Regions from separate parts of the Paenibacillus sp. FSL H8-0261 genome, predicted to be linked through region 3. Evidence: predicted binding sites of a transcription regulator. Region 3 holds the regulator's gene; each other region holds the start of a gene.

The links. Region 3 encodes Rex, which represses fermentation and respiration genes when NADH is low (regulators of the CRP and FNR family bind a similar motif). Its sites were predicted from a motif close to TTGTGAAATATTTCACAA; they were not measured.
Region 1: MHI27_RS30485 (cytochrome ubiquinol oxidase subunit I) is a predicted target of Rex. The motif match lies at 3,824-3,841, and genes of this name have one in related genera.
Region 2: MHI27_RS19995 (flavocytochrome c) is a predicted target of Rex. The motif match lies at 6,053-6,070, and genes of this name have one in related genera.
Region 4: scfA (six-cysteine ranthipeptide SCIFF) is a predicted target of Rex. The motif match lies at 2,627-2,644, and genes of this name have one in related genera.

What each region holds. Positions count from the first base shown of each region.
Region 1 covers NZ_CP150297.1:6,840,751-6,848,406, forward strand. The annotation lists gene cydD (thiol reductant ABC exporter subunit CydD) at 1-1,303, opposite strand, end outside; gene cydB (cytochrome d ubiquinol oxidase subunit II) at 1,303-2,319, opposite strand; gene MHI27_RS30485 (cytochrome ubiquinol oxidase subunit I) at 2,316-3,710, opposite strand; gene MHI27_RS30490 (cold-shock protein) at 3,932-4,162, opposite strand; gene MHI27_RS30495 (cold-shock protein) at 4,255-4,455, opposite strand; gene MHI27_RS30500 (S1C family serine protease) at 4,875-6,119, opposite strand; gene MHI27_RS30505 (hypothetical protein) at 6,494-6,703, shown strand; gene MHI27_RS30510 (MBL fold metallo-hydrolase) at 6,669-7,478, opposite strand; gene yycI (two-component system regulatory protein YycI) at 7,493-7,656, opposite strand, start outside.
Region 2 covers NZ_CP150297.1:4,487,877-4,495,532, reverse strand. The annotation lists gene hcp (hydroxylamine reductase) at 83-1,375, shown strand; gene MHI27_RS20020 (LysR family transcriptional regulator) at 1,569-2,459, opposite strand; gene MHI27_RS20015 (sugar O-acetyltransferase) at 2,635-3,213, shown strand; gene MHI27_RS20010 (hypothetical protein) at 3,352-3,825, opposite strand; gene MHI27_RS20005 (hypothetical protein) at 4,098-5,372, shown strand; gene MHI27_RS20000 (DUF6855 family protein) at 5,495-5,905, shown strand; gene MHI27_RS19995 (flavocytochrome c) at 6,088-7,644, shown strand.
Region 3 covers NZ_CP150297.1:4,789,635-4,797,290, reverse strand. The annotation lists gene panC (pantoate--beta-alanine ligase) at 1-851, shown strand, start outside; gene panD (aspartate 1-decarboxylase) at 844-1,227, shown strand; gene MHI27_RS21325 (tetratricopeptide repeat protein) at 1,339-1,980, shown strand; gene dinG (ATP-dependent DNA helicase DinG) at 2,117-4,978, shown strand; gene MHI27_RS21315 (redox-sensing transcriptional repressor Rex) at 5,110-5,763, shown strand; gene MHI27_RS21310 (amidohydrolase) at 5,750-7,051, shown strand; gene MHI27_RS21305 (DUF5590 domain-containing protein) at 7,221-7,656, shown strand, end outside.
Region 4 covers NZ_CP150297.1:782,820-790,475, reverse strand. The annotation lists gene MHI27_RS03500 (S-layer homology domain-containing protein) at 1-544, opposite strand, end outside; gene scfB (thioether cross-link-forming SCIFF peptide maturase) at 935-2,329, opposite strand; gene scfA (six-cysteine ranthipeptide SCIFF) at 2,452-2,601, opposite strand; gene MHI27_RS03485 (hypothetical protein) at 3,083-3,652, opposite strand; gene MHI27_RS03480 (DUF4855 domain-containing protein) at 3,934-6,954, opposite strand; gene MHI27_RS03475 (response regulator) at 7,355-7,656, opposite strand, start outside.

The DNA of each region.
Region 1 (7,656 bases), 2.1 Mb from region 3:
TAAAAATATAAGGGCGCTGCGGGATATACGAGGTCTGCTTTCGCCAAGCCTCATCCGTTAATGCGCTAACCGTTGTACCGTTAACCGTGATACTTCCTGAAGTAGGGTGCAAAAAGCCCCCTAATATATCCACTAACGTAGATTTACCGGCCCCACTCTCTCCGATAATCCCAATTTTGCTTGCTCCTTTAAATTGCAGGTTCACCGCTTCCAGCGAAGAAAGACCAGCTTCCTCGTATTTCACACTGACATCATTTAATGTAAGTGTGCTATTTTTATGCCAAGTGAATATCTCTTCTGGTGTTTTCGATGCTGATTTCAATGCTTGGTCACCATTAGAACCTACTACTTCAGCTTTCACTTCATCCTGATCTATAATGCTTTTCATTGCCTCAGCGGCTTCCTTACCATCGAGAGTAGCATGGAAATCCGAACCTACCAATCGTACAGGCAAAAAATATTCCGGTGCCAAGATCAGAATGGTTAAACCCGTAACAAGGGTCATCTGATCGTTGACCAGACGCAGGCCGAGACTTACCGCGACGGAAGCAACGGATAACATCGTAAAGAAGTCTAGCGCGAACGAAGACAAAAAGGCCACTCGCAGTGTACGCATCGTCGCCGAGCGATATCGATCGCTAACGGTGGCAATGCTCGTGCTATGACTACGACTGCGGCCCAGAAATTTCAGCGTTTCTAGCCCACGGAGGGAGTCTACGAAATGATTAGATAAGGTGCGATAAGATTTCAGCTGACGGTCCATCTGCTTGCGAGCCGTCATCCCGATCAAGATCATAAAAACAATAATAATCGGCATGGTGATCGTTAGAATTATCCCACTCGCGGTATCCATCTTGTAGATATAAATAAGTACCAAAATCGGTGTAATTGACATCCCTACCATTCTAGGGATAATCGCTTCTAAATATGTGCGGAACTTTGTTACGCCTTCCAGCACAAGTGTGACAAGATCCCCGGTTCCACGCCCGCCCACCATTCTGGGTCCAAGCTGGAAGAGCTTATCCATCATTTCCCTCCGCATGTTGCTGCCCGTTGCTTCCGCAAAGCGGTAAGAGATACGGCTCATCAGCATGGCGCAAGCATGGCGCACTAGAAATGCAAGAAGGAACAATAGCGAAGTAGCCCATTGTTCCTTCAGAGGTTCTCCTGCAAATAGCGCAGAGATGACTTCTGCCAGCCATTTGGCCAGCAGAAGTATGGACATGCTTTGCACCAGGGTAAGGAGCCCAACGATCAGAAATACCGGCTTAACTCCTTTATACCCAAGCAAATTTTTATCCATTAGTATTCAAGATGCTCCTTCTCGTGAACGCGTTTATGAAAGACAAAGTAACTCCAAATTTGATATCCCAATACGAATGGAAGGATGGTCAGTGCCACAATCGTCATTACCTTTAAAGAGTAATGTCCCGAGGCCGCATTGGTGATTGTCAAATTAAAGGCTTGATCGATTGAACTAATCATAACACGTGGGAACAATCCTACAAAGATAGAAGTTACGGACAATGCTATTACCGCTCCTGTCATACCAAAAGCATAGCCATCCTTCTTCTTCGTCATGAAATAACCCGATAATATAAACGCGATAATTCCCAGCGCTACTATAATCATAAGAACTAAACCACGTTGTTCGAAAATATCAGTCATATAATAAGTCATTACCACGAAAGCAAGCAATAAAGCCCCAAGTGGCAAAAGCAATCTTTGCGCCATTTTTCGAGCGCGAGCCTGTAGATCTCCCACTGTACGCAACGTTGTGAACATGAGACCATGTACCAAACAAAGAAGGACAACAGTCACACCAGCTACTACGGTATACACATTTACGATATCTGTAAAACTTGCGTACATTTGCATATCCCCATCAATCGGCAAACCTTTGATGAAGCTGGCGAACACCACAGCTAGGAGGAACGGTGGGAGGAAGCTGCCGAAAAAGATACACACATCCCAAGTTTTTTTCCAAGCTACGGAATCCCGTTTACCTCTAAATTCAAAAGCAACACCACGTGCAATCAAAGCTAATAAAGCAAAGACAAAGGGAATGTAAAATCCGCTAAACAACGTTGCATACCACTCAGGGAAAGCCGCAAACATTGCACCTGCAGCGGTAATTAGCCATACCTCGTTTCCATCCCAGAAGGGTCCGATCGAGTTAATCAATATCCGGCGCTCTGTATCATTCTTAGCGAGAATTTGTGTTTCCATCCCTACGCCGAAATCGAAACCCTCCAGGAAGAAGAACCCTATAAACAGAACTGCAATGAGCACAAACCACAATTCATTAAGAGACATCATTGGGCGCCCTCCTCGTTATATGGATCATGCGAATCCCCGTGATCGTTATCCATCGCATAAGGACCTTTTTTAATCACTTTCATAAACAAACCAATTAGAACTAATCCGAGAATGGCGTAAATCGCTGTAAAAGAAATAACAGAGAATAGAACCTGACCACTCGTAATATTAGGCGACACGCTGTCTTCCGTTGTCATCAGTCCGAATACCGTCCATGGCTGACGCCCGAATTCGGTCATTACCCAACCCGCTGTATTCGCGATTGGAGGAAGCAATAGTCCCCATAACATAAACCGCATAAACCAAGTGTTTGGACGGTCCATCTTTTTGCGCCACATTAAATACATTGCGTACATACCCAGTACAATCATCAATGTTCCTGCTAGAACCATGATCCGGAAACTCCAGAATGTCGTACGTACAGGCGGGATATAGTCACCGGGGCCATAGGTTTGCTCATACTCAGCTTGCAGTTCAAGCATACCTTTAACTTCACCGGAAAATTTACTGTATGAAAGGAAGCTCAGCATATACGGAATTTGAAATTCTCCAGTACTTTCTTGCTTCTCAGGATCAATATTTGCCCATACGGTCCAAGGTGCCGGGTCACCACTCTTACCCCACAGTCCTTCGGAAGCCGCCATCTTCATAGGTTGAGTCTCAACCAAATACTGTGCTTGCGCATGGCCTGCCACGGCTACACCAATAGAAGAAATGATCCCTACGATTGCTGCAATTTGAAAAGATTTCTTAAAGAAAGATACATCTTGTTTCTTCAATATCTTATACGCACTAATACCCGTTACGAGGAAGGCGCCTGTTGCATACGCAGCAAGAACCGTGTGCGGGAATTCAACCAGCAATTGTCCGTTCGTAATGAGCGCGAAGAAATCATTCATTTCTGCCCGTCCATTATTTATCGCAAAGCCCACAGGATGCTGCATAAAGGAGTTCGCTGCTAGAATCCAGAAAGCGGATAACATCGTACCGAATGCTACCAGCCAGATGGATAACAAGTGCACTCTTTTGGACACTTTGTCCCAGCCGAATATCCAGATCCCAATAAAAGTAGACTCCAGAAAAAAGGCTGCCAATGCTTCAACTGCAAGCGGAGCCCCGAAGACATCACCCACAAAACGTGAATAATCAGACCAGTTCATCCCGAACTGAAATTCCTGCAAAATACCTGTAACTACCCCTACTGCAAAGTTGATGAGAAACAGCTTTCCCCAGAACTGTGCCATTCTTTTGTACTCTTCATTGCCTTTTCTAACGTACATGGTCTCCATGATCGCAATCAAGAGCGCTAGTCCGATTGATACCGGTACAAAGAAATAGTGGAATATTGTCGTCGACGCAAATTGTATACGCGACAGCATTACTGTATCCATATTTTTCCCTTCCTTCTCCCCTTTTCGTTAATTATATTGTGTCAAAAATTTAGACGTCATTTTGTGATAAATGTCACACAAAGGGGTGCTTTTAACGGTGAAATTCAAATGATTTGTGACAAAAATCACAATTTACCTTAAAAAAAGCAAAAAAAATAAGACGGTTTGACCGTCTTGAAGTTGTTCACTGTTCTATAAAGCTTGACTCATAAAGGCATTGGTTAGGTAATGGAAATACCCTTCTTCAGCGATTTGAGATCGCCATTCGAATTAAGCAATTGTGGTAGCATCTTCGTGCTGCGAACCATTGGAGAGTCACATAGACGGCAAGAAGGCGCATGTTCAAATGCGAAATTATCCCTCATCCATCCGTTGCATCCATCATTGGTACACGCCCAAATCGCGGTATTTTCTTCCGGTATTTCTTCCAAAGGTTTCTTCCGGTAGTTCATTGCCGTTCCTCCCATCCTGTAAGTCAATAGTGACTAACTAGATATAAAAAGACCGTCCCAACTTTCACAAGCTGGGACGGTTTCTTCTATTATTACAGTTTTACAACGTTTTCGGCTTGTGGTCCACGGTTGCCTTGAACAACGTTGAATTCAACGCGTTGGCCTTCGTCCAAAGTTTTGAAGCCGTCGCCAGTGATTGCGCTGAAGTGAACGAATACGTCGCTTCCGCCTTCAACTTCGATAAATCCGAATCCTTTTTCTGCGTTGAACCATTTAACTGTACCTGTTTGCATGTGTGTTACCTCCACAAATTTAAATTAATATGTTCTTTTTATCTTCAAACAAAGAAAAAATTCACACATTGAAAAAGGTTGTATTACCGAATATAACAGCCCTTTTCAATGCGAAAATTAGGGACTAAATGTATGATTGATATCATATTACCACACCTGATTAGCAAAGGCAAGCTGGCATCCGTATATATCCGTTTCTACCCTAATAAGTATTACCTTCCAATGTAAGGGTTGCCAGTCAGCCCAAAATTGATTAAATCAGCTTATAATTGCCATATTTATCAAAACTTTAGAAGAAATAGATCCCCGATAGCGATACAGAGTATCGCTATTTCAGGAAGCTCTACCTTCTCAACCGAAGGGGTAGTCCGCTCTACTTGTCATTACTGCTATATCATTATATGCCGACTTCCAGCATATTATTCCTCTGGTTTTTCAAGAAGTTTTACTGTGGTCTGATTGACTTTCCCATTTCGATAATAGGTAATCTTCAGATCCTCACCAATCTTCGTCTGATTATATAAATACTTGCGAAGGGAAAGCGTGGATGTAATCGGTTCATCATTAAATTTCGTAATTACATCATTGAACTGTATTCCCGCTTCTTGTGCAGGTCCAACAGCATCCAGAACGACAACCCCATCCTTAACATTGTTCGGTAGGTTCAGTTCCTTGCGTTGGTCCTCTGCGAGAGGAATGTAAGGATTGTTTAAATCTACCGAATATACTCCTAAGTAGGAACGGGCAATCCGCCCTTTCTCAGCCAGTTCATTAGCGGTATCTATCACATGGTTAGCTGGAATAGCAAAACCCAGCCCTTCTACACCTGCATCGGAGATTTTCATCGTGTTAATACCGATGACTTTACCATCCAGATCCACAAGCGCCCCGCCGCTATTGCCTTCATTAATTGCTGCATCGGTCTGAATGACCTCTTGCTCCCAATCATATACGCCGTCCTGATTCAAGGATACGGGAACCTTCCGTTCAGTATAGCTGACAATTCCTGAAGTCAATGTGTCACCAAGTCCCAACGGGTTTCCGATGGCAATGACCGTTTCACCTAGACGAAGCTTCGAGGAATCCCCGAGCTCTGCGATTGTATTGATACCCTTGGCATCAATCGAAAGCACCGCGATGTCACTCACTTTATCCGTTCCAACAAGTGTAGCTTTACGTGTCTCGCCATCTACTGTTACGACTTCAAGATTGCTAGAGTCTTCGATGACATGGTTATTAGTAATGATAAATGCTTTATTATCTACCTTTTTATAAATCACTCCAGAGCCTAATGCTGACTCATCCAGAATGTTCAATTCTTTATTATCTTCTTTATGATTGATAATACTTACTACTGCAGGACGAACCGTAGCAGCGGCTTGAATGATACGGTCAAACGGATCTCTGCTTGGGGCAACCTCCCCAGTTGTTACTACCGACTTCGGGGCAGTTTCGTGACTCATTTGTCCAGTAAGCATACTGAATAAAAACACTGCCACCACAGCACTGATTAAGGAGCAGACGGCGGATATTTGCCAAGTGGATAAGCCCTTGCGCGATCTTCGCACAGAATGCTTGCGGTTAGCAAATGATCCCTTTGATGCTTCATCCCCTCTGGACCGTGATACTTTAGTTGAATAGAAATCGTCATCAAACAATCCCACCGAAAATCTCCCCCTTCTATTGCCAACCGTTCACAGTATCTAAAACCTGAACCTCTAGCAATCACGTTCCAAGCATATACCTCTGCATCCTTTAGACTCCAACAATCACTAAAAAGTTTCACTTTATCCATTAACCACACAATAGTTTCAGTTAATCGAAAGAATTTTAGAATCTTTCAATATATCTTCTCTACTAGGAATATTTTGCAACTTAAAAGACTACACTAATAGAAAGGTTCCATAAATTTAGAGTTTGCTTATCACGTCTATAATTGTATCACAGGCAACCCTCAATTCGTGATTTTCCTGAGGTAAAAAGCCTGCGAATTTTTTACAACTCCAGTTCTGCTTTTACTACATAAGGAGGTATAATTATGAATTCTTTTTCCACAAGTATGGATCTGGTGGAGTTTATCGGTAAGCTTGGCGATTTGAAGGATGAACACTACCATATGACCCTTGCCTTCAGTGCTATGATCGAATTGATGATCGATAAAGGCCTGATCTCCCGCCAAGAATTAGAACGAAAGACTGCCGAGCTTGATCAGCTTATGACAACTGGCTCAACTTATCCCATGGCGTAGGTTGGTCATAATACGTATCGCAAAGCTTAAACTCACTATCTTTAAAGAAACAGCCCCGATCCTCCATTGCGCAACGTACCGACATTTTAGCCAAATCCATCATATTATGATCCCGGCTTAAATGCGCTAAATAGGTACGTTTAGTCCGTCCTGTGAGAATTTCACTTAGTGCTGCTCCGGCTGCTTCATTAGAAAGGTGACCCATGTCGCCAAGTATACGTCGTTTCGTATTCCACGGATAACGTCCCATCCTCAGCATTTCAATATCATGATTCGCCTCCAGCACTAATACGTCCGCCTCTGAAATCGCATCTCTTACCTTGTCGCTAACATACCCCAGATCTGTAGCTACACACAGTTTTTCTTTTCCATCATAAAAATTGTAACCCACCGGCTCCGCCGCATCATGAGAAATTGCAAACGATTCTACACGCAGACTACCAAAATCCCTATGCTGTCCCGACTCCATAATGATTCGGTTATAGTCGGGTATTTTTCCAATGCCTTTTTCAATGGCTCCCCAGGTATTGGTGTTCGCATAAATCGGAAGATCGTATTTACGGGCCATTGCCCCGAGTCCTTTAATATGATCGGAATGCTCGTGTGTGACTAGAATCCCGTCTATATCATTACCCGTTAGCTCGCGCATGGCCAACAGCTCATCGATCCGCTTGGCACTTAGTCCCGCGTCAATCATAAGTGTTGTCTCCCCGTTCCGAACCACCGTTACATTTCCGGTAGAACCACTGGACAGTACTGTAAATGAAATCCCCATTTTCCTTACTCCTTCTAATCTGTTGTCTTCGGACTGATGATGTCCGCACTTATAGCATCCACATAATAGGCATTGCCGTTCTCCAGCATGAACCGCCACATTGGCGACGCTACCTGACTTTCGGAGTTGAACAACTCACCATAATAACCAAGCTCAATCTCCTTTACTACGGAGTCTG
Region 2 (7,656 bases), 300 kb from region 3:
GTGTGTGTAATCACAACTCAAGGTTTGGTGTTCTGTTACGTTGAGAGTAACGAAAGATTATCTAAATATGGAGGATAACGATATGTTTTGTTACCAGTGTGAACAGACACCGACTGGCGGTTGCACCGTTGTTGGAGTATGCGGCAAAAATGAAACCATTGCGAGTTTACAGGACACGATGATTTTTGCCTTAAAAGGAATTGCAGCTTATGCAACACATGCTCGGCAGCTAGGATATAGCGATCCTGAAGTGGATCGTATTACCCACGAAGCTTTGTACATGACCTTGACCAATTCCAACTTTAATACGCAGGAGCATTTGGAAATGGCGATGAAGGTTGGAGATGCGGCGGTTCGCGTCATGGATCTGCTGGATCGTGCGCATACGGACCGCTTCGGGATTCCACAACCAATCACAGTCAGCCAGAATAAAATTGAAGGTCAATGTATTGTGGTGACAGGGCATAACCTGTATGCACTCGAGGAATTGCTGCAGCAGACGGAAGGAAAGGGCATCAACATCTATACCCACTCGGAAATGCTACCTGCCCATGGCTATCCTGCGCTCAAGAAGTATAAACATCTGAAAGGCAACATCGGCAAAGCTTGGTACGATCAACGCAGACTTTTCGAGCAGTTTCCTGGTGCGATTCTTGCAACTACAAACTGTGTGATGCCGATTAAGGGTACGTATGCAGACCGCTTTTTCTCATATGAAGTAGCAGGGCTGGAAGGTGTAGCGAAAATCACGAATGACGATTTCTCCCCACTGATTAATCGTGCGTTGTCATTACCTGCGGCTGATGTAGAGTCAGATCTGGTACTTACGACAGGATATCATCATGAAACAGTAATCGGGCTGGCACCAGAGATCATTCAAGCTGTCAAAGATGGGCATATCCGCCGGTTTTTCGTCATTGCAGGCTGTGACGCGCCAGGTAAAGGTGGGAATTATTACCGCGAGTTGGCGACCTCCTTACCGAACGATACCGTCATTTTAACCACTTCTTGCGGAAAATTCCGCTTTAATGACGTAGATTATGGAACTGTTGGAGACACAGGCATTCCGCGTTATATTGACCTTGGGCAATGTAATAATTCTGGTTCTACGGTGAAGATTGCTTTAGCTCTGGCTGAGGCATTTGATTGTACGGTGAACGAGCTACCTGTCAGCATCGTGCTGTCTTGGTTTGAGCAGAAAGCAGTAGCCATTCTGCTTGGTTTGTTCAGTCTTGGCATTCAGGATATTCGTATCGGACCGAAACCGCCTGAGTTTATCTCGGATGGGGTGTTGGATGTGTTGGTAGAGCTCTTTGGATTGAAGCTGATTACAACTGCCGAGGAAGATATGAATGCGATGTTGGCGTTGTCGTAGGTTAATATGGGTGCTTAACACTTGAGACATATGGAGTGCTGTGTGTCATTGGTTAGGGCACAACATTTAATATTGTAAGACTAAGCTCAAGCTGAGAAAAAAGCTTGAGCTTTTCTTGCGTTTTGAAGACAAGCTAACATACAAACACACGTTACGACTGGGGGGATCGCTTTTTCAGGGTTATTGTCTACAGTTATGAATTGTATATTTTTATATTGTTTCGTAGCTGTGCTAAAAATTTATTTGCTGCATTAGAAAACACTTGATGTTTTTTCCAGATAATATTTAAATTAGCCTCTAATTTGGGGTTTAAAGGTTTAAAGCAAAGCTTGCTATCTCCTGATGTATTAATAAGTTTATCCAAGCACAATGCATGTCCAATATTTTCCTCTACCATTCGTGCAGCATTGTAAAGTAGATTATAAGTTGCGACAATATTGAGATCCTCAATATTCGCTCCAAACCATCCTGTGAATTCGTTGCTGACAGCAGTTTGACGTGAAATTAACAGTGGTTTATCTATTAAATCTATTGGCTGGATGAACTGCTTGTACGCTAGAGGACTATCTTTGCGCATTAAAACACCCCAAACATCAGTAGCAGGTAATTTTATATAATCATATTTTTGTTTATCTGTGGGTTCTATGACAATGCCAAAGTCTAATAATCCACTGTCTAACCTGCTAGTAATATCGTCAGCATTACCACTGTATAAATCAAATCGAATACTTGGATAATGTTCAAGTAATTCTTTTGATGCTCTGGCAATGAAATTCATAGCTTCTGTTTCACCACCACCAATGTAAATTTCTCCGCTAATCAGTTCTTTTGATTCTTTAAAACTGGCTTCGGTTTTATCTACTAGCTCAACGATTTCCTTCGCTTTTTTAAATAAGTACTTCCCTTCATCTGTTAAAGTAATTTTCCGATTTCCTCTTTCAAATAAAGTTGCTCCTAATTCCATTTCAAGGTCTTTTAATTGTCTTGATAATGTAGGTTGAGACAAATGCAGCTGTTTTGAAGCAGCCGATATATTCTCTTCATTCGCTACAGCAATGAAATAGCGTAATACACGAATTTCCATAACAGTCTCCTTATTATATCTATGCTTAAAAAGCATAAGAGTGTATTTGGTATAAGTATTAGTCATTTGAATCATATCAACTTATGATGTGAATGAAAAGGGATGTGAACAAGGTCGCTAACATATGAATCGAATTATCAGAAGTATAATTAAATTGGGCTGGTGATTTTTAAAAATGGAGATGAAAGAATTTATTGATTTTTGTAAGAAGGGAAATTCAATTTCGGGTGAGGATAAAGAATTGTATGGATTATTAACTCAATGCAGTTATCAAGCTCAAAAGATCACCATGGAATTGAATACATCCTATCATTCAAAAGAAGAAATAGTGGAGATTTTTAGTGAACTTACAGGCAATAAAGTTGATTCGTCGTTTATGTGTTTTCCGCCGTTTTATACAGACTTTGGGAAAAATATTACTATAGGAAAGAATGTGTTTTTCAACATAGGCTGTTCCTTCCAAGATAGAGGTGGAATTAGTATAGGGGACGGTACAATGATTGGTATGAATGTCACGATTGCTACTCTTAATCATGGGTTACCTTCAGAAACGAGAAATGTAACCTATCCCTCTCCAGTTATCATTGGAGACAATGTATGGATTGGGTCAAACGCTACCATACTGCCCGGGGTGACGATTGGAGATAACTCTGTTGTTGCGGCAGGTGCAGTTGTCACAAAAGATGTTCCAGTGAATACTGTCGTTGCAGGAGTACCGGCAAAAGAGCTTAAAAAAATTATTAACAATTTGTAATACATCTTAAAAACTCAAGCGTAACGCCGCTTGAGTTTTTTCATGCATGCATATTGCATTTCGTTGGTAATAATCCAGGTACACAAGCCAAAACGATCATAATAAAGATTCCCATCAGTGATTACTGGCGGGGTTTTGTTATATGATTAACCCCATTTCACGGAGTCTATCTTTAATTTTCTTTATACGAGCTTCTTTTTCGGTAGCTTCAGTTAATACCACCACAGATGTTTCGTTATACTTCTTTATAATCCTCTTTAAAGTTAATTCTTTCATATCCTTTTTACTCTGCATTGTAACACGAGGGACAATGGTATGGTTTTCTATGGTCTTGGGATCTGCAGAAATTCGTTCTAGTAAACGAAGTAGAAGCATCAGTCTTTTGTGTCCCAACCTCGGAACTTGGTATAGTTTTTTCCATGTGGAATTTAGTAGATGATCAAGGTTTATATATCCCTTGCAGTATAGAGCATTTATGAGGCCCGTTAAATTTGGTCCCTGCTCTTCTGCATAAGCAACAGTTGCAATACAAGCAATATCCTTACTATAAAGATGCGCTGGAAGTGGGAAAAATTGTATTAATGCCGCATTTCCATCGATGATGTCATTCATGATGATTTACCTCCATTAAAATATTTGGTCATTATTCATGTTTAGAATTCTGGTGAAGATTGTGCAAAGTATTAATACACTCTGCATTATTAAAACCTAATCAACTGATCATTTTCTGAACATCAGCAAAGCCCATTGCCTGAGCTTGTAGAATATTCAGAAGATTTTACTATTTAATAAGTAACAATCGACTCCAATATTCGCTGCTGCGCTTCGTAATCAACGCTAAGTAATGGTATGATGTAGGCATCAATTTTATGGGGTGCACTATAATGGATATTCGAATCAAAGAACTGCTTGATGCCACACAGCAAAAATATGGATTGGACAACTACTACTTACACTCTCATGAAATTTATCGCGATGTTACGATACTGGGAGAGACCAACTATTTTCTTAGTATGGAATGGTTTCCTGCACATATGAAGGAATGGAAGGGCGATTACAATCCGGAAGGAACTGCCGTCATCACGATTGACCTACAATCCCGCAACTATAAAAGTGTGATTTTTGTTGGCGGGATATCTTATGCGAATGGGACACCATTCCAAAATATAGATTTTAACGGAGTCATCCGGTGGATTGAAGATGAGGCAAGGATTGTATACGGTAAACAATTCCACTTAGAGAAGGAACAGATTGGAGAATATCATTTTATTGAAAAAATAGGTAGCATACCAGTCACTCCTGGTGGACGGATCGAGCTTCGCTTCGATGCGGAAGGCAGGCTTGTTTTTTACAGTGTATATGGCCAGTTTCCTTCCAGCTCCATTGTGCACAAAGAGAACTATACTCTCACACTTCAAACGATAGAGCCACAGGCGAGGAAACAACTACAGCTTATAGAATATCCGGTGTACGAGACGAAGCAACTCCTGCCGATCTATGGGATAGAAGAAATCTACATTTCAAATGACGGAACAACCACCATCCCATTTGAGTTTATATCAGGTACGAGAGCACGACTGAATATTGATCAAGTAATACATTGGGAGCAACAGAATACGGAGCTGGAGCCGTTCGAAAGGACGGAGATACGCCTACTTGAGGTTGTTTCCATTGAGCAGGCAATAGCTAGTGAGCCGCATCCGGACTCATTTCCTATCACAGACGCAGAACAAGCCGAATGTATAGCCGCAGTCGAAGCTGGTTTAAGCCAGCTCTTTCCGGATGAATCCGGAGAATGGATGTTGAAGACTTTTCAACGGGAAAGAGGACATATTCAGGCAACACTGAGGATGAAGGCGCCAAGTAATCGTATATTCCAGCGTAAGATCCTCCTGTTCATCGATGTGCAGAATTATAAGGTTATAAATTATATGGATAACAAGCCAATGCTCGATATGTTTGATGAGTTCAAGAGCGAAGAGGGGATTTCTGTAAGCCATGACGAAGCTTATGACAAGCTCAAGGGATGGTTCGAATTAACACCCGTCTATGTGTATGATCCTGGGCAGAAGAAGTATGTGCTGTGCGGGAAGTTAGATTGTAATTATGCTGTGAAGGCCACTAGTGGAGATGTGGTGGAGTTGAGTAGTTTGGAATGATAGTGCAAGCTTTCTTATACTGAGTAGGACGAATAAAGGTAATGAAGTATAGTAAGGTGATGCAAATATAATAAAATGAGTAGAACTTACTAATTTTGTGAGTTACTTTGGGAGTTGAAAATATGACGACAGCTACAGGAACCAAGGAAAATCCTTGGAAGTTAAAGACACCACCGCAAACATCCGAGTATGAAATGTACAAGGTCGAAAAAGACGGTAAAGAAATTATAGTTTGCACTGTAGGGAAAACGGTTTTGCATTATGACTACCGCTGTATTGAAGATCTGCACGCCATGCTTATACAAAATGGTGATTGGATGGAGTTAGGAAGTGCTGATGAGCAAAAACCAGCAAAAGAAGGTACCGTTGAAGCATGGGGGCGTTCACCTGAAAACCCTGTCGGCGGTTGGTATGGATTAAAGAAGGGACTTCGGGGGCGATTCGGAATGTATATCCCACCGTTGCTCGAAGAATTGGGTCTTGCGGAAGTAGAGCATAATCCAAGAAACAATCGGATGAAAGCGATCTTGTAAACGAAGGAGAGCCTAAAGGCTCTTCTTTTTTTGAGCCATGCCCCTAACCGGTGGTCTTTCGTACACATTGCAGTGATTAATTTAGTTACAAAACGTTTTTTTTAGTTACATAAACTTTCAAGAGCAGGGCCTTTGCCGTTAAGCTGATTGTAAAAATATTCACAAGGGGGCAAAGCTATAACATGAATAAAAAAGTAACCACTGCTCTTATTCTCGTTCTCTCAGTCATGCTTGTTATCACAGGATGTGGCAACAGCAACAGCAGCAATGGAAATGGGAACAAGAACACCAGCAAGAACACCAGCAAGAACACCAGCAAGATCAACGAGACAAAGGAAACTGAAGCCGTTTCGGGAGCATCCAAAGCTAGCTATACACCGTACGATCAACTAAAAGATAAATATGACATCATCATTATTGGTGCAGGCGGTGCCGGAATGTCTGCTGCACTTGAGGCGAGAGCAAAAGGTATGAACCCGGTTATTTTTGAAAAAATGCCGGTTGCCGGCGGAAATACAACAAAATCATCTTCGGGAATGAATGCTTCTGAAACGAAATTCCAAAAAGAGCAAGGCATTGAAGACAGCAATGATCTGTTTTATGAAGAGTCCTTAAAAGGTGGCCATGATACGAACGATAAAGAGATGCTTCGTTTCTTCGTAGACCATTCCGCAAGTGCGATTGATTGGCTGGATTCTATCGGGATTAGATTGAATAATATCACGATTACAGGCGGGATGAACGAAAAACGCACACACCGTCCTGAAGATGGCTCTGCAGTAGGACAATACCTTGTCAAAGGTTTGGTGAAAAACGTACAAGAACAAGGCATTCCCCTTTTTGTGAACGCCAATGTCAAGGAAATTACCGAAAAAGACGGTAAGGTCAATGGCGTCAAAGTTATCTTTGACCAAACGGAAGAGAAAACGATTACAGCGTCTGCTGTCGTGGTGACAACCGGCGGTTTCGGCGCCAATTTAGACATGATTTCAGGAGTCAGATCTGATTTGGAGGGGTACGTTACCACCAACCAGCCGGGCAGCACCGGTGACGGTATCAAGATGATTGAGAAGCTCGGCGGTACCACAGTCGATATGGATCAAATCCAAGTTCACCCGACTGTGCAGCAGGAAAAATCCTATCTCATTGGGGAGGCTGTTCGTGGGGAAGGAGCGATCCTGGTTTCAAGTGTAGGCAAACGTTTCACAAACGAACTGGATACAAGAGATAATGTCACCGCTGCAATCAATAAGCTTCCTGAGAAGTCTGTGTTTCTTGTATTTGATTCCGGCGTAAAATCTCGCGCTAAAGCGATTGAACAATATGAAAAAATGGGCTTCGTTATCCAAGGAGATTCGATCGAGGCTTTGGCAAAAGAAATGGACGTACCAGCAGATCAGTTGAAAACTGCACTGGACACATGGAACAGCGCGGTGACGAATAAACAGGATGCCGACTTCGGTAGAACGACCGGAATGGACAATGACTTGTCCGGCGCGCCATATTATGCAATTAAAATCGGCCCGGGAATTCACTACACGATGGGAGGAGTGAAAATCAACACCAACACAGAAGTTTTAAATAAAGACGGACAACCGATTCCAGGCCTTTTTGCAGCAGGCGAAGTTACCGGAGGCTTGCATGGTCAAAACCGGATCGGCGGTAACTCTGTTGCGGAAATCATTATTTTCGGCCGCCAAACGGGTATAAAATCCGCTGAATTCGTAAAAGCACAATAAGTTATCCTCCTG
Region 3 (7,656 bases):
TGGAATATATGAGACAAGGTGGGCATACCCCGATTGGGTTTGTTCCAACCATGGGATACCTGCATGAAGGACATGCCAGTCTGCTTCGGCGGGCAGGAGAAATGAGCAACACGGTCGTTATGAGCATATTTGTGAACCCGCTGCAGTTCGGACCGAATGAGGATTATGATTCCTATCCGCGCGATGAAGAGCGTGATTTGGAGCTTGCGGAACGCGAAGGTGTCGATATTGTATTTATCCCCAGTGTGGAAGAAATGTATCCGCAGCCTACCCGGACTACTGTCTCGGTATCAGAGCTTACCACTCGACTTTGTGGGGCTTCGCGTCCAGGGCATTTTAATGGCGTAACAACAGTTGTTAATAAACTATTCAATATCGTGCAGCCAGATTATGCTTTCTTCGGGCTAAAGGATGCTCAGCAAGTAGCTGTGCTCCGCAGAATGGTATCTGATTTGAATATGAATGTTGAAATTGTACCTTGCCCTATCGTTCGTGAAGGAGATGGACTTGCACTTAGCTCGCGTAACGTATTCTTATCTCCAGAGGAACGTTCTCAAGCACTGGTGTTATCTCGTTCCTTGCGTGAAGCACGTCAGTCCATTGAAGAAGGAAAAGTAACAACCGTTGCTGAAGTGCGGGAATTGTTGACCTCGGTTATTTCCAACTCTCCTTTGGCGGTCATTGATTATGCGGAAATACTGACTTTCCCTAATCTGGAAGGCTTAGAGAACGAAGTTTTATTAACGGATGTAAATGGGGAGATTATTATAGCGCTTGCCGTGAAGTTTGGCAGAACGCGATTAATTGACAATAATGTATTTATTCCAAAGGAGGTTGCCGCTCTTGTTTAGACATATGATGAAATCCAAAATTCACCGCGCGACGGTGACAGAAGCCAATTTGAATTATGTGGGAAGTATTACCATTGATGAGAACTTAATGGAAGCGGCAGATATTCTTGAGAATGAAAAAGTGCAGATCGTGGACAACAATAATGGTTCACGGTTAGAAACCTATGTTATTCCAGGGCCTCGCGGCAGTGGTGTGATCTGCCTAAATGGTGCAGCTGCACGTCTTGTTCAACCGGGAGATACAGTAATTATTATTTCGTATGCGATGCTGTCTTCGGAAGAACTGGAATCGCATAAACCAACGGTGGTATTCGTGGATGAGAACAACAGACCAGTGAAGCTGGCTGATCATGAATTGCATGCTACAATCGCTTAATTTATGGACTTACGCCATGTAATGAATGGCAGGGATGAAAGACCCCGTTCTCGCAGAAAATGAAGTCAGGCAAGCTGAACTGATTTCATCTTCAGTAAGGGGGGATAGCCCATGTTTCAACATTTGTTTGCTGAAATGAACAAGGTGCTTCAGGAGATCGTTACAGATTACCCTACAGCGGAGGGTGCCCGCCGGAATGAGCTTTTATGCAATTATAATATGCTGCATCGACTTAGTGATAAAGTGATGGATGAATGGCTGGCCTTTGCAGAGAAGCTAAGTCACTTTCGTGAAAGTGTAGATTTTACGACTGTGGTTGAAGAGGAAGTGCCAGAGCAGGAAGCACCCGAGCTGTGCATGGATACTTTTGTTAGAGGTCAAGGGTATTATAAGCTGCTGATGTATGGGAAATGTATTGAACAGTTTAAGGAAGTTATTGTGCAATATCCGGATAGCTTGGCTGCTCGATTATATTTAGCCATCTCTTACCTGCAGGAAGGGGAGGGGGAAGCTGCTTGGAGTCATCTGAACCATATGCTCGGTTTGATACGGGAAACCAAGCTGAAGGCAATGGTTTATAACGCTTTAGGTTGCATCAGGGCCTCTCAAGAACGGTTCAATGAAGCGCAGGAGCTGTTTGGCCTTTCTTTGCAACTTGACCCGGCACTTCCTGAACCAACCGTTAATTTGGAGGTTTGCCGCCGCCGAGGAGGTAAGCTTCATTTCGGAAATCAGCTTGTTTCATTATTGTAAATTATTACGTTTACGGTTTATTATTCCGCATTTTCATTCAAGCGATGCATCCCCTGAACCAGTGGTGTGCATCGCCTTTTTTCGCAACTTCTGTTATGCTGATTAAGAGTCTCAATTGAAAGGGAATAGAATTATAATGAAATTTGCCGTGCTTGATTTTGAAACAACGGGAACCCAATCCGTGGGTGAAATTATCCAGGTTGGCCTTGCAATTATAGAAGAAGACCGGTCCATCTCCCGGGTATATGGTTCCTACGTCAAGCCCGGAACGCCGATACCTCCTTTTATAACTGGTCTAACGGGGATTACCGACGATGATGTAAAGGATGCACCTGAGCTGGATGAGATGATGATGGAGCTTGTCCCACTCTTGGATGATGTTGTGCTTGTAGGGCATAATGTCGCATTCGACTTCCATTTTTTGCAAAATGCTTTAGACCGATGTGGGTATTTACCATTTCAAGGGCGGATTTTAGATACGATTGATTTTCTGAAAATCTGCTTTCCTTCCCTCACATCCTATCAACTAGGATCAGTTAGTGCACATTTTGGAGTGACGCACGATCGTCCGCATCAGGCAGACAGTGATGCTCTCGCAACTGCTCTTGTATTGCTGAAATGTCTGGAGGAGCTCTACGATTTGCCTCTGCTGACGATTCAGAGACTCTGTGAGCTGTTTACGGAAGAGGATAGTGATCTGGGTTGGTATTTTGATGGTCTGCTGCGTGAACGGGAAGCGGAGACGCTTCAGCCCGAAGGTGATCTGACTTTCTATCGTCAATTAGCGCTTGCTGTAGGAGACTGGAACGAATTAGCTCCACCTCGAGACGAGCATGCTGAAAATCCACTACACAATTTATCTTTTACAGATTATATGGATGAAGTAACGAAACGACTTAAAGAAACTTTGCCACAGTATGAAAGCCGAGAAGCTCAGGATATTATGATCAATGAGGTGATGACGGCACTTGCCGAAGACAAGCATCTATTGATCGAAGCAGGGACAGGAACCGGTAAATCCCTTGGTTATTTATTGCCTGCCATATACCAAAGCGTACGCACTAATGAAAAAGTCATGGTCAGCACTCATACTATTAATCTGCAGGATCAATTGCGTGAGCGTGATATTCCTTTGTTAACGCAGGTAGTTCCTTTTCCATTTAAAGCTGCAATTTTTAAGGGCAGAGGGCATTATTTGTGTCTTCGTAAGTTCGAACATAAAATTAATAAAAAAGACTTTATAAGTCCGAGGGAAGATGCGCTTACTGCGGCTCAGATGATCGTTTGGCTGACACAAAGTGAATCAGGAGATGACGAAGAGCTTAATCTAAGTGGACGTGGCGGAGATTTTTGGGAGACGGTGGCAAGCGATACCGATTCTTGTCTGGGTCGCTCGTGTCCCTGGTTCCGTAAGTGTTATTATCATCGGGCTAAGCATGAAGCTGGTATTGCAGACGTGGTCATTACGAACCACTCTAAACTTTTCGCAGATGTTAAGGCTGGGCATCAACTACTTCCGGCTTATGAACATCTTGTAATAGATGAGGCCCATCATCTGGAGGACGTGGCTGGCAAGCATTTAGGCATGCATATGAAGCATTTCACGGTGGCACATACACTATCGCGTCTTTATAAGGATAGTCGAAATGGCCAACTTCCTACACTTCGCCAAATGCTTCAGTCATCAGGCAGTGAGGAAGCTTCTGAATGGAGCGGAGTGATCGATAGAATCTATCCGGACCTTCTTACCGTAAAAGAAACCTGGGATCTGCTTAGTGATAAACTATTCAGCCTCTTGCCGGAACGCAGCGATGCAGCGGCGGGAGAAGCCGGCCAGTTAGTCATGCGGCTACTTCCTACCCGTAAACCGAAAGATTGGGATGAATTGGTTGCTTTAGAGAATACTATGAATCTGACATTAAGCGAAATTATCCGTAAAGGTGATAAAATGCTTAATGAGATGCGAGATCAAGAAGGTCAATCTTCCTCAGATAGCCTAGTTACCGATATTAGCGGCTTATTTAAGGATTTAGCTTCTATACGTGAGCAAGTACGGTTTTTTATGGGATTAAATGATGAGAATGTAGTATATTGGCTGGAGGCGAATGGAAATTATCGCAGTAAATCGCTACAGCTGTATGCCGTTCCTGTTGATGTTAGTACTCAGCTTAAGGAGCTGTTTTTCGACAAGAAGAAAAGTATCGTACTAACTTCGGCGACACTCTCTGTGGATAAATCTTTCCAGTTTATGATTGATAATCTCGGACTTAATGAAGCTGCGGAAGAGGGGCGTCTGATGACATCACTCCTGCCTTCTCCCTTTAAGTATCGGGAGCAGGCGCTGTTAGTTATTCCGCGGGATTTCCCAAGTGTGAAGGGGAGTGTAGGCGATGCCCGATTTGTCGATACACTCGTACAGTCACTAGCAGAAGCAGCTATTACAACACGTGGGCGGATGCTTGTCCTGTTTACTTCTTACAAGATGCTACGCCAGGTTTACGATCCTCTGAAAGAGGCTCTAGCCTCACAAGAGATCACGGTGTTAGGTCAAGGCGTGGAGGGGGGCAGCCGTAGCAAGCTGATCCGCCGTTTTCAGGACAGTGCAGCTTCTGTACTGTTAGGAACAAGCAGCTTTTGGGAGGGTGTAGATATTCCAGGTGAAGCATTAACATGCTTGGCCATCGTGAGACTCCCATTTCAACCGCCAAACCACCCCCTAGCGGAAGCGAAGTCTGAGTTATTACAAGCCCAGAAAAAGAATCCGTTCATGAAGTTGTCTGTTCCTCAGGCGGTTATTCGCTTCAAGCAAGGATTTGGGAGGCTGGTACGGACAGCGCAAGATCGGGGTATTGTTATTGTGTATGACACAAGGGTGATCGAATCTCACTATGGGAAGTATTTCCTCTATTCGTTGCCTGGCCCGAAAATGGAGCATATGCTTACGGATCAAATGGTTCCTCGTATAGCGGAGTGGTTGGAAGACGGAGGCGTTTCTTGAAAAGAACGTCATCGATCTTATTAATCACTCTACAAGGAAGGGCGGTATAAGAATACCGCTCTTCCTTGAGACGAGGTGCAGATATTTCGATAGGATTTGAACAGAATATCACTTAAATTAGGAGGTAAATTATGAAATCGGATAAAATATCAGAAGCCGTTGTTCGCAGACTTCCTGTGTACTTGCGTTTCTTGAATGATCTCCAGAAACGTGAAATATTAACCGTTTCCTCACAAGAACTAGGACAAAAACTTGATTTAAATCCTGCTCAAATTCGTAAAGATTTAGCTTATTTTGGAGACTTTGGTAGAAAAGGTATCGGGTATGACGTAACTTATCTTATTGAAAAAATCCGTCATATTCTGAAGCTGGATCAACAATTGAATGTGGCTTTAGTAGGTGCTGGTAACCTTGGACATGCATTATCTAATTACAATGCTTATCTGAAAGATACTATGAAGATTACCGCTATATTTGACTCCTATGCACCTAAGGTAGGGCGGAAAATCAACTCTCTTACCGTTCAACCGATGGAGGAGCTTGGTCAGACGGTTCGTGAGCAAGGTATTCGAATTGGGATAATTACTGTGCCTGATTCAGAAGCGCAGAATGTAGCAGATATTCTCATTGAGTCTGGCATTGAGGCGATTTTGAATTTTGCACCAGTGATTCTAAAAACACCATCGAATATCCGGGTTCATGCTGCCGATTTTACAACGGATTTGCAAAGCCTTGCTTATTATTTGAAAGACGGAAAGGAAGAAAGCGGAAATGAAGAGCAGTAAAACGATTATTAAGGGCGGGCGTTTTCTTATTCCGGGAACGGATGAGCCGGTTCTGAGCGGATATATGACTATTGAAGATGATTTGATCACTTACATAGGAAAAGAAGAACCTTTAATGGAAGATGATGTGCAAGTTGTTGATGGCAGTCGTCTGCTGTTTATGCCAGGTCTGGTAAACACACATGGCCATGCCGCAATGTCATTGCTTCGTGGTTATGGAGATGATTTAGCACTTCAGGTGTGGCTTCAAGAGAAGATGTGGCCGATGGAAGCGAAATTCACTGGAGAAGATGTATACTGGGGAACCTCCTTGTCGGTACTGGAAATGCTAAAAGGTGGTACTACAACCTTCTTGGATATGTATGATCATATGGATCGAGTAGCAGAGGTAGTCGAATTATCAGGCATCCGTTCCGTACTGATGAGAGGCGTAATCGGATTATGCCCAGAGGAAGTACAAAATCACAAGCTTGCGGAAGCGATTTCTTTTGCACGAAATTGGCATGGTAAGGCTGATGGTAGAATTACGACGATGATCTCGCCACACGCCCCATATACTTGCCCACCGGACTTCTTTGTTAAGTTTGTACAAGCGGCACATGATTTGGATTTACCGATGCATACCCATATGTCCGAGACCAAACGCGAAGTGGAGCAGAATGTGGTGGATTACGGACTTCGGCCTGTAGCGCATTTAGAGAAGCTTGGAATGTTCACACGTCCGTCTATTGTTGCACATGGCGTTCATTTGAATGATGAAGAGATCGAGATACTGGCTCGTCATGATGTAGGCGTGTCTCATAACCCAGGAAGTAATCTGAAACTGGCTAGTGGAGTGGCTCGGGTTACGGATCTTCTAAAGGCTGGTGTGAAGGTGTCACTGGGTACAGATGGTGCGGCAAGCAATAATAACCTGGATATGTTTGAAGAGATGCGTCTTGCAGCCCTCATCCATAAAGGTGTAAGTGGTGATCCGACGGCTGTCCCAGCTCCGGAAGCGCTGCGTATAGCTACAGAGTATGGCGCAAAGTCTATCTTTTTAAATGATGTGGGTAGACTCGCTGTTGGCATGAAAGCGGACTTTATCGCGATTGATATAGACCAGCCGCATTTGCTACCACACACAGATCTGTTGTCTCATGCTGTATACTCTGCCAGTGCCAAGGATGTTGAGCATGTATGGGTGAATGGTAAACAGGTTGTAAAACACGGAGAATGTGTAACGCTAGATGAGGAAGCAATCCGTCGTAAGGCACAAGAATCATTTGATGGACTGCTTAAACGGTAGTCTAAGATCATAACGAATAACTGAAAGGCTGTGACTTTCTGCGATTGCAAAGTTACAGCCTTTTGTGTTTCTGATAATTAGATCATTGAATTGGATATGAAACTTTGGATAAACACACAGGTGTGTTATATAATCAAAAAAGATATATTACTAGAAAGGGAGCTGTACCTTGAAGAAAAGGAAAAAATGGATCCTCCTGGGGTCAGTTCTGATTCTGCTCCTTCTGTTCGGACTTATCCAGTTCTATGCTTATATTATGAAAGATCAATGGAACGAGCGAGATATCGCTAAGGATGTCGCTAAAACCAGTGCTGGTCTGACAGAGGTAACCAAAGCGCAGAAATCCGTGTGGGATGAAAATGCGGTGTACTGGGTCTTAACAGGGAAGAATGAAGCCGGGACCGAGTTGATGGTTTGGGTACGTTTTACTGTAGACGGGAAGTTTGCTGAAGGAACCGACGCAGTATATGCTGAAGAACTAAGTAAAGGAACCTCTGAAGCGAAAATACGTAGCCTTATAAAAGCCGATCTTCCGGACATCAGCATTGAGCGGTTGTTGCCAGGAGTATATAACGGGGAGTATGCTTGGCAGCTTTTTTATAAAC
Region 4 (7,656 bases), 2.9 Mb from region 3:
AGACAAAGCGCGTGAGTGCCGGGGTACTGGCGGCAGAGTATGTATTAATCTGCGTCTGACCGACCACCTTTTGTCCTGACTGGTTTAGCACCATGAAATAGGCATTGGGATTACTCTCCCTAACGGTTCCCAATTGCAAATTGTTATCCCCGCTGTCGCTTTTATGGTAAGTAATCAGAATCTTTCCGTCACTTAGTGCAAGCATATTCACATCAGTCATATTGTAATAGGTATCCATTAGACTACTCAGATCAACATCTGATCTAAGTGCTCCCGTGCTGTCAAAAATCTTCAAAAAATAAGAATATACGTAGGAATTGCCTTGATAAGCGAATGTGTTCAACACTACTGCGGTACTTCCGTCAGGAAGAACATCAACATCAGAAACATTCTTACCCGAGGCGTTTGTAACTGGAGGCTGAATGGGAATGTCCACCGTTTTGGTGAATGAGGGTATGGCAGCGTATGCCCGGAGTGAAATCATCGGCAGCAGCCCAATGACTAAAATAAATGCCAATCCAATCTTGCCTAACTTTTTTAACATCGCTTTCCTCCTTGTCGAATGACTATTCATATAATTGTTAACGCTTCCGTAATTGCAGTTACTACAGAAAAGAAGATTTCTATCCTATTATATCGACATTTCTTAGAAAATAGTTTATTTTTCGACAAAAAAATACACTAAATCGCGAATTTAATATGACTTTAGTCATATATATTTGTGATCAAAGAAAAAATCATAGATTCGCACATTAAAAAAGCCCTCTCTGTCTATTAAACAGATTAGGCCGTCACGTTTTGAATTCTTCATCCTGATTGCCGATGGAAAAGACAATCTATGATCATAGTTCTAGTTAATACAAAAAAACCGAGAAAGAACACTTTATTTAAAAGTGTAGATTTCTCGGTTATAGTGTATTCATCCGTTATTTAACTAGTTAGATTGCTCTTCCATCGCTCTAATGGATTCATCAACCTTCACCATCATGGAACATTCGACTCTTTTGCGGAAGATGTCACAGCTGAAGTCATAGGTTCCGACCAGGGATCCAGTCGCGTGCAGCGCATTGGCAGGACAACCGCCGCTGCAGTAGAGTTTCGCCCAGCAGTCTTTGCATTCCGGCTTCGAGTAGCAGTTGCTCTCTTTAAATTGACATTGCAACCCAGGTTTTGTGATGCCATCCCAGAGGTTCCCCATGCTATACTCTTCATCCCCTACGAACTGGTGGCAAGGAAAAAGCTCTCCCCAGGGTGTGACAGCAAGATATTCCGTTCCTGAACCACAGCCAGTGATTCTCTTCTGGATGCAAGGTCCTTCCGAGAGGTCAAGCATGTAGTGATAAAAGGTAAACCCCTTGCCTTGTTCACCTCGACCGATCATTTCCTTGGCGAGAATTTCGTACTGGTTGTATATCTCCGGCAGGTCCTCCTCGGTAAGTGCATAGGGTTCCTTTGGATCACAGATGACTGGTTCCATAGAGATCTTGTCAAAACCAAGGTCTGCGATATGAAATATATCGTTGGTGAAATCGACATTGTTACGAGTGTAAGTTCCTCGAACATAGTACTCTTGGTCCCCGCGCTTACGAACGAATTCCTGGAACTTCGGAACAATATGATCATAGCTGCCTTTTCCGTTAACCGTTTGGCGAAGTCGATCATGAACCTCTTTTCTTCCATCCAGGCTTAATACGACATTGTACATTTCCTGATTTAAAAACTCGGTGACCTCATCGTTAAGCAGCATCCCGTTCGTCGTGAAGGTGAAGCGGAACTTTTTTTTGTATTCTTGTTCCTTGCTTCTTGCATAAGCTACGATCTGTTTAACAACTTTCCAGGCCAAAAGCGGTTCCCCGCCGAAAAAGTCGATGTCCAGGTTTCGATGATGACCCGAATTTTCAAGCAGGTAATCGATAGCTTTTTGTCCAACCTCATAGCTCATGATTGCCCTATCTCCGTTGTATTTCCCTTGGCTAGCGAAGCAATAGTCGCATGACAAATTACAGGTATGCGCAACATTGAGGCAGAGTGCCTTAACATAAGTTTTTCGTTTTTTTAAATCGAGCGAGAGGTTCTCATACTCATCTTTTGTAAAGAGTTGTCCATCATTTTTAAGCGCCTCGATATCCGCGATGGTTTCTCGAATGTCGCTCTCGGAAATGCTGGAATCATCTTTATATTTATCCAACAGCGTTGTCACGATTTTTTCGGCAGAAGTTTTCTCATAATCCGCTATAATTTCATATGCTAGGTCATCAACAACATGCACCGAGCCACTATAGGTATCGAGCACGATATTGTATCCGTTTAGTTTATATTGATGAATCATACTTACTAATCAAGCTCCTTTTGCACACAAGTAGAAACGGCTTTGCCATCCTTTAGGGATAGAATCCATTTCTTAAAAATAGCCGCCCATCAGCAGAGCAATGGGCGGTAAAATTCCGAATCCTATCTGTTCATTGCATTTTCACACTTCTGGTTTGCAACGCCGCAGGAAGTTTTACAAGCGGATTGGCAAGATGTCTGGCATGCGCCGCATCCGCCGTGTTTTGCGGTATCCATCAGTTTGCGGGTGCTCAGTGTTACGATTCTTTTCACGATAAATAACTCCTTCTGTAATTTCTTGTGATCACTTTCACTTAATTTCCATGGAACATCGTAGCAACCTCACGCAAGTACGTCTATGATTCCCGTCACCTAGCTGAGCAGAGCAGAGAGAGCTTGAACATAAGCATCAACGCTAATTTTGCTGCAGTCTTCATACTTGTGATCGTAAAATGCGGTAGCGGGAACCAGAGTCAGCGCAATACTAAAAAAGTGAAACAAAAAAGAGACGGCAATGATGCCATCTCTTTAACAACGATTTTTCCTCATACTTGTCCGTAAAGTCCAATAAATATAAGGATTTCATAACACTGTATCCTTCCTTACCAGTAGAGCGACATTCTCCGATTCCATATGCACTATATGCGAACATCCCTCTCATTATCATGGCTATTGTTATGGTGGGAAGAAGTCGCGTAGAATTAGGGGTTTTTGTAGAGAGTGTTTCTTGAATATTCAATGAAGTTATTTATTTTTATAATATACTACGCCTTAGTTCATAAAAATATTGCACACTTGGATGCTTTAACTTCATCTTCTCGCTCATGTTTAAAATTCGCTTTTTTCCAACTCGTCTGTCCACTAAGGCTAGAATATTCAATAAGATATCGTCACTTTCTAAGCTCTCCTCTATGGAAATAGATAAATACTTAGTAGCTATAACAATAAAATTCGATTTACTTAATGACGTCTGTGCTGACAAAAGCTCCTTTGCAACTTCTGATATTTTTCTGCTTCTTGCAATGACTATTAAACGATCCTCCGGGATGATCCCCTTGCTATCTTTTCTAACCGCTTCAATGTCTTCATGGTTGATAGGAATTTGAAGATCTGAATCATTCTTAATCTCCTGCTCCGTCTGATACCATCTAATTGAGCTAGTTCTATCATTCATATTAAGTACGTTCTTTTTATCTACCGAAATATAACAATCCCCTGATTTATCAGGTAAATAACGGTAACTACTTGCGCGATATTCAACCCTGCCGTATAACGCAGGACAGAGAAAACTCTCCAGTTGTTGCTTCAATTTGCTCCAGGACATGTATCCTCCTATGTTTTATGTTATAAATACCTGTTGAGGCAGTCGTTCTATTATACAATACATAATACAATCCCACTAAAACCTGAATAATATCTTGATACTGTACATAGAAACAAGCCGATTAGGTATAGACCCCGTGGTCTGGCACCTAATCGGCTTGCTATGTTACGCCTCAAACGTTTTTACTTCGGTTATTGGTCTTACTCGGGCAGATAATTCGATAACCGGTACAGGAAGTTTCAGCACGGGTCGTATTTCTGCTTGGATGGATTATTTCTCCATTACTTATCGTGACCTTTACCCGGGTTTTCTTTTGAGTATTCAAAAGTCACTTTTACAGGCTCGCTCATATAGCCAGTCGATAGATACGCCTCATTGGTTCCCTTTAAATTACCCGTAAGTTTGAATGTGAATTGGAAGCTTCCCGCGACTGTACTCTTCGTCTCATCTTCGAGTTGAACCTTGCCTTTCGGATCAAGCACCTTCAACTTCACATTTGTAAGGACGCCATTCATCAGCAATCCATCAATCGTTACTTTTTTCGCTTCCTCGTCAACCTTTACTTGTATGCCCTCAATACCCTTCACGTCTACAGCGCCCGAGAGGTTATAGACACCAAACTCGTAGATGGAATATCCGTAATCGGTTGCTCTTTTTATGCCTTGTAACTTCATGTATCTTGCCTTGACCGGGTTGAACTGAATCGTTTCTTTGCCATCATGCGCGGTAATAATTCCGTCATTTGGCATGACATTGATCCAGTTCTGCTTATCGTTCGACACAAGAAGTTTGTATTTATCGGCGCGAGCATATTCCCAATCGATTCGAACCGTATCCATTTCCTTCACTTCATCGAGATCGACCAGGAACCAAGTATTGTCCACGTATTCGCTCGCCCATCTTGAAGCAGGGAATCCATCGACGGCTTTAGCCGGTGCATAATTCGCATTATTGCCTTCGGTCGATGAAGCTTCTACCGTTTTATTCTGCGCCAAATTGCCTATCAGGTAATAGACGCTTTCCTTCAGCGTATTGTACGCCTCATCTTTTATCGTACCTGCCTTCTTGAATTCATCCAGCTTTGCGTTAAAGCCTTGGAGATACTTGGTGACTTGCGCTGCATCTTTCCCTTCATAGCGCTTCATCATTTCCAAATAGTTGTTCAAAGAACGCACCGTTGCAGAATTGGTAAATTGCTTCGCTTGTTCGAAGCGGTCGACTAACGCTTTCATACCAGATGCATTTGTCGTTGCTTCGATAACATATGACTTAGTCACCATATGCCCCGCCGTAACGGTAATGTTAAGCTCATGCTTGCCAAGCTTGCCTGCAAGCGAAATAACGGTACCCGCTGTATAAGGCTTGCCGTCATATGTCGCCGTCACTTTCGTCAGACCATCATCCGTTCTAAGCTTCCATGTAAAGGATACGGATTCTGAATCGGGCAGCTTCATCCCGCTCTGGAAAGGCTTGTCGTTCATCTGCACGTCTACCTCGGAAGGCGGAGCCTCGTTGACCTGATACGTTCCTTTAACAAATTGATACAGCCAGTCGTAAAGAACGCGTGTCGCTGGATCTTTACTTACCGCGGTGTTATAGACTGCATTGTTGCCTTGGTAATACGATTTGAAGCCATCCTTCATGAGCCCTGTCTTCGCACCGCTGTTCAAGTAATCGATATACCGCTCGCGGAACACGCCGTCCGTCAGCATCCGATCATCGAACTCGAGTTCATTGGACATGCCATACTGCTTCGCCAGATTCGCAGAATCCTCCAAGCGCTCGATATCCGTCGGCTCGAAGAAGTAGTTCGGTTGGATCGTCACCGCATCGAAGCCGACATCCTTCCACATGAACGCTTTATAAGCGAAGAAGTGCGGAATCCAGAAGAACTTCAGGTCCTTGCCGCTAATTTGCATGTCATGCAGGGTACTGCTCACCGAACGGATCAGATCCGGTCCGGATTGGCTTGTGCTGATTTGCTCTTCGAACCAGTACATACCTACAAGCTCGAGGTTAGCGTAACCTTTTGCTTCCCATCTCGATTTGACTTGCTGCAGCCACCATTGAACTGCTTTTTCACGGTTCGCAAGGGCTTTCTCTTTGCCAACGGAATCATTAAAGTTCAGCGATTCTCCACCTTGTTCAATAGCTCCGAAATTAGTGATCGATTCACCTGGATCCGGAATCATGAGGACAACCTTTTCCTTCACGCCAGACTCGTTCAGCGCATCGGATACTTCCTTAGCCGCTGCGTTTAACGCATCCATATCGCCGCCTACCGCAAAGGTTTTATCCAGATACCATTGCCAATCTTCCAGATAAGCCCGCCCGCCGAAATCACGACCTGGATTTGGAGAGTTAATGCCAAGATACAGAACGCCGTCGAAGAGTCGATCCTTAATCTTGCCGTCCTTATCGACATAACTAATGTTCGGAATGATCCGTTCTTTCGTCCAGATGCCTAAGTCATTCGCATATTGCCCGTTATACAAAAGTCCAAGATGCTCGATACCCGCTGTCGCCTCGCCTACCGCCAAGAATTTCGGCGTATACGTTGGAACAGTCACGGCTCCGGCAACTTTGCCGTCTTCACCGAGGATTTCAATCTCATCCACGAAAGTCATTGCACGCGTATGCATTGTGAATGTCACTTTCACATAGCGAGCATGGGCGATCTTCGCATCTGGGCCGATGGCTTTAATGCCGTCCTTGCTGCCGTCCCACACATAGGTCTCCGTGTATTTGCCGTCATTCCACAGCTTCTGCGTGGCATTGTCTTTGAGCAGTCCCCAGTTCACTTTGTCATCGGAGACGTACATCGATACCGTGAGTGGCACGAGTACATTGTTCGTTGGCCAATCTTCGAGGAAATTGGCTTTAATACCCGTGAGTGATTTCTTCGCCCCCAAATCAAACACAACTTCGCGTGTCTTACCCAAATGATGTCCAACCCATGCTACGTCGGATCTATTGCTTGCCCCATATATACCATCCGTAAGTGTGTTGCCTTCATCCGGATAGGAAGCTTCCGGCTCTTGCGACCACTCATAAGATAAGCCCGCTGCAAGATTGTGATATACCGCCCCATACACTGACGCAATAACACCCTCCGTACCCGCTCCCGGTAGGTCTGATGGATTCGTCACCTCGACCGGATCGGCTTCGCTCGGCGGGTTCACTGGTGTCTGTCCCTCTGTCTGTGTAGGCGGCAGCGCCTCTTCCGCTTGCGCGATCGGCATCATCGTTACGATCATGATCGCAACCATAACGAGAGCTACCCATTTTCTACTCCTCTTCATATCGTACGAACTCCCTTCTGATTCTTGAGTCAAGAAACATCAATCTCCTAAATGGTATGCGCTTCCATTTCACTTACCTCGATGCTCTTTCCTCCCTTCCGAGATTCCGACACGTCATAGAAGCTTATAACATATGTCAATGTCCTTATAGTAACATTATGAAAAGTGGCCTTTCTTTCAAATAGATAATTAATGACATTGGGTATACACTTGTTGACATGAAGGCCTTCACGTCGCGTTTTTATAGGTATAAAGATAGCGCTTACCTCCTAAGGTCCTACCTATTTTCTATCAATGTCCTCTAAACAATCCGCCACATAAAAAACGCAACCCCTCGAGGCTGCGTCGTGTTTATATATGGTGGCGCCTAATTACTGCGGCGTTCTACTAAATTGATGCCCTATCCATAACCGAACGGATGCTTTTTGTACTCTAAGGGGCTTGAGCCGACTCTATTTTTGAACACACGACTAAAATAGTACTGGCTCTTATACCCTACCTTCACGGCCAGATCCCCGATTTTGATATTCGGCATTACGTCATCCAGAATCTCCTTCGCCTTCGATATCCGAAGCTCGGTGACATAGTCAAGGAATGAAGCACCGATTTCTTGCTTCATACGCTTGCTAAGATAGGTTTGGTTGATATGAAATAGCGCTGCTACTCTAGTAATAGACAGTTCCGGATCCTGATAATGACTGT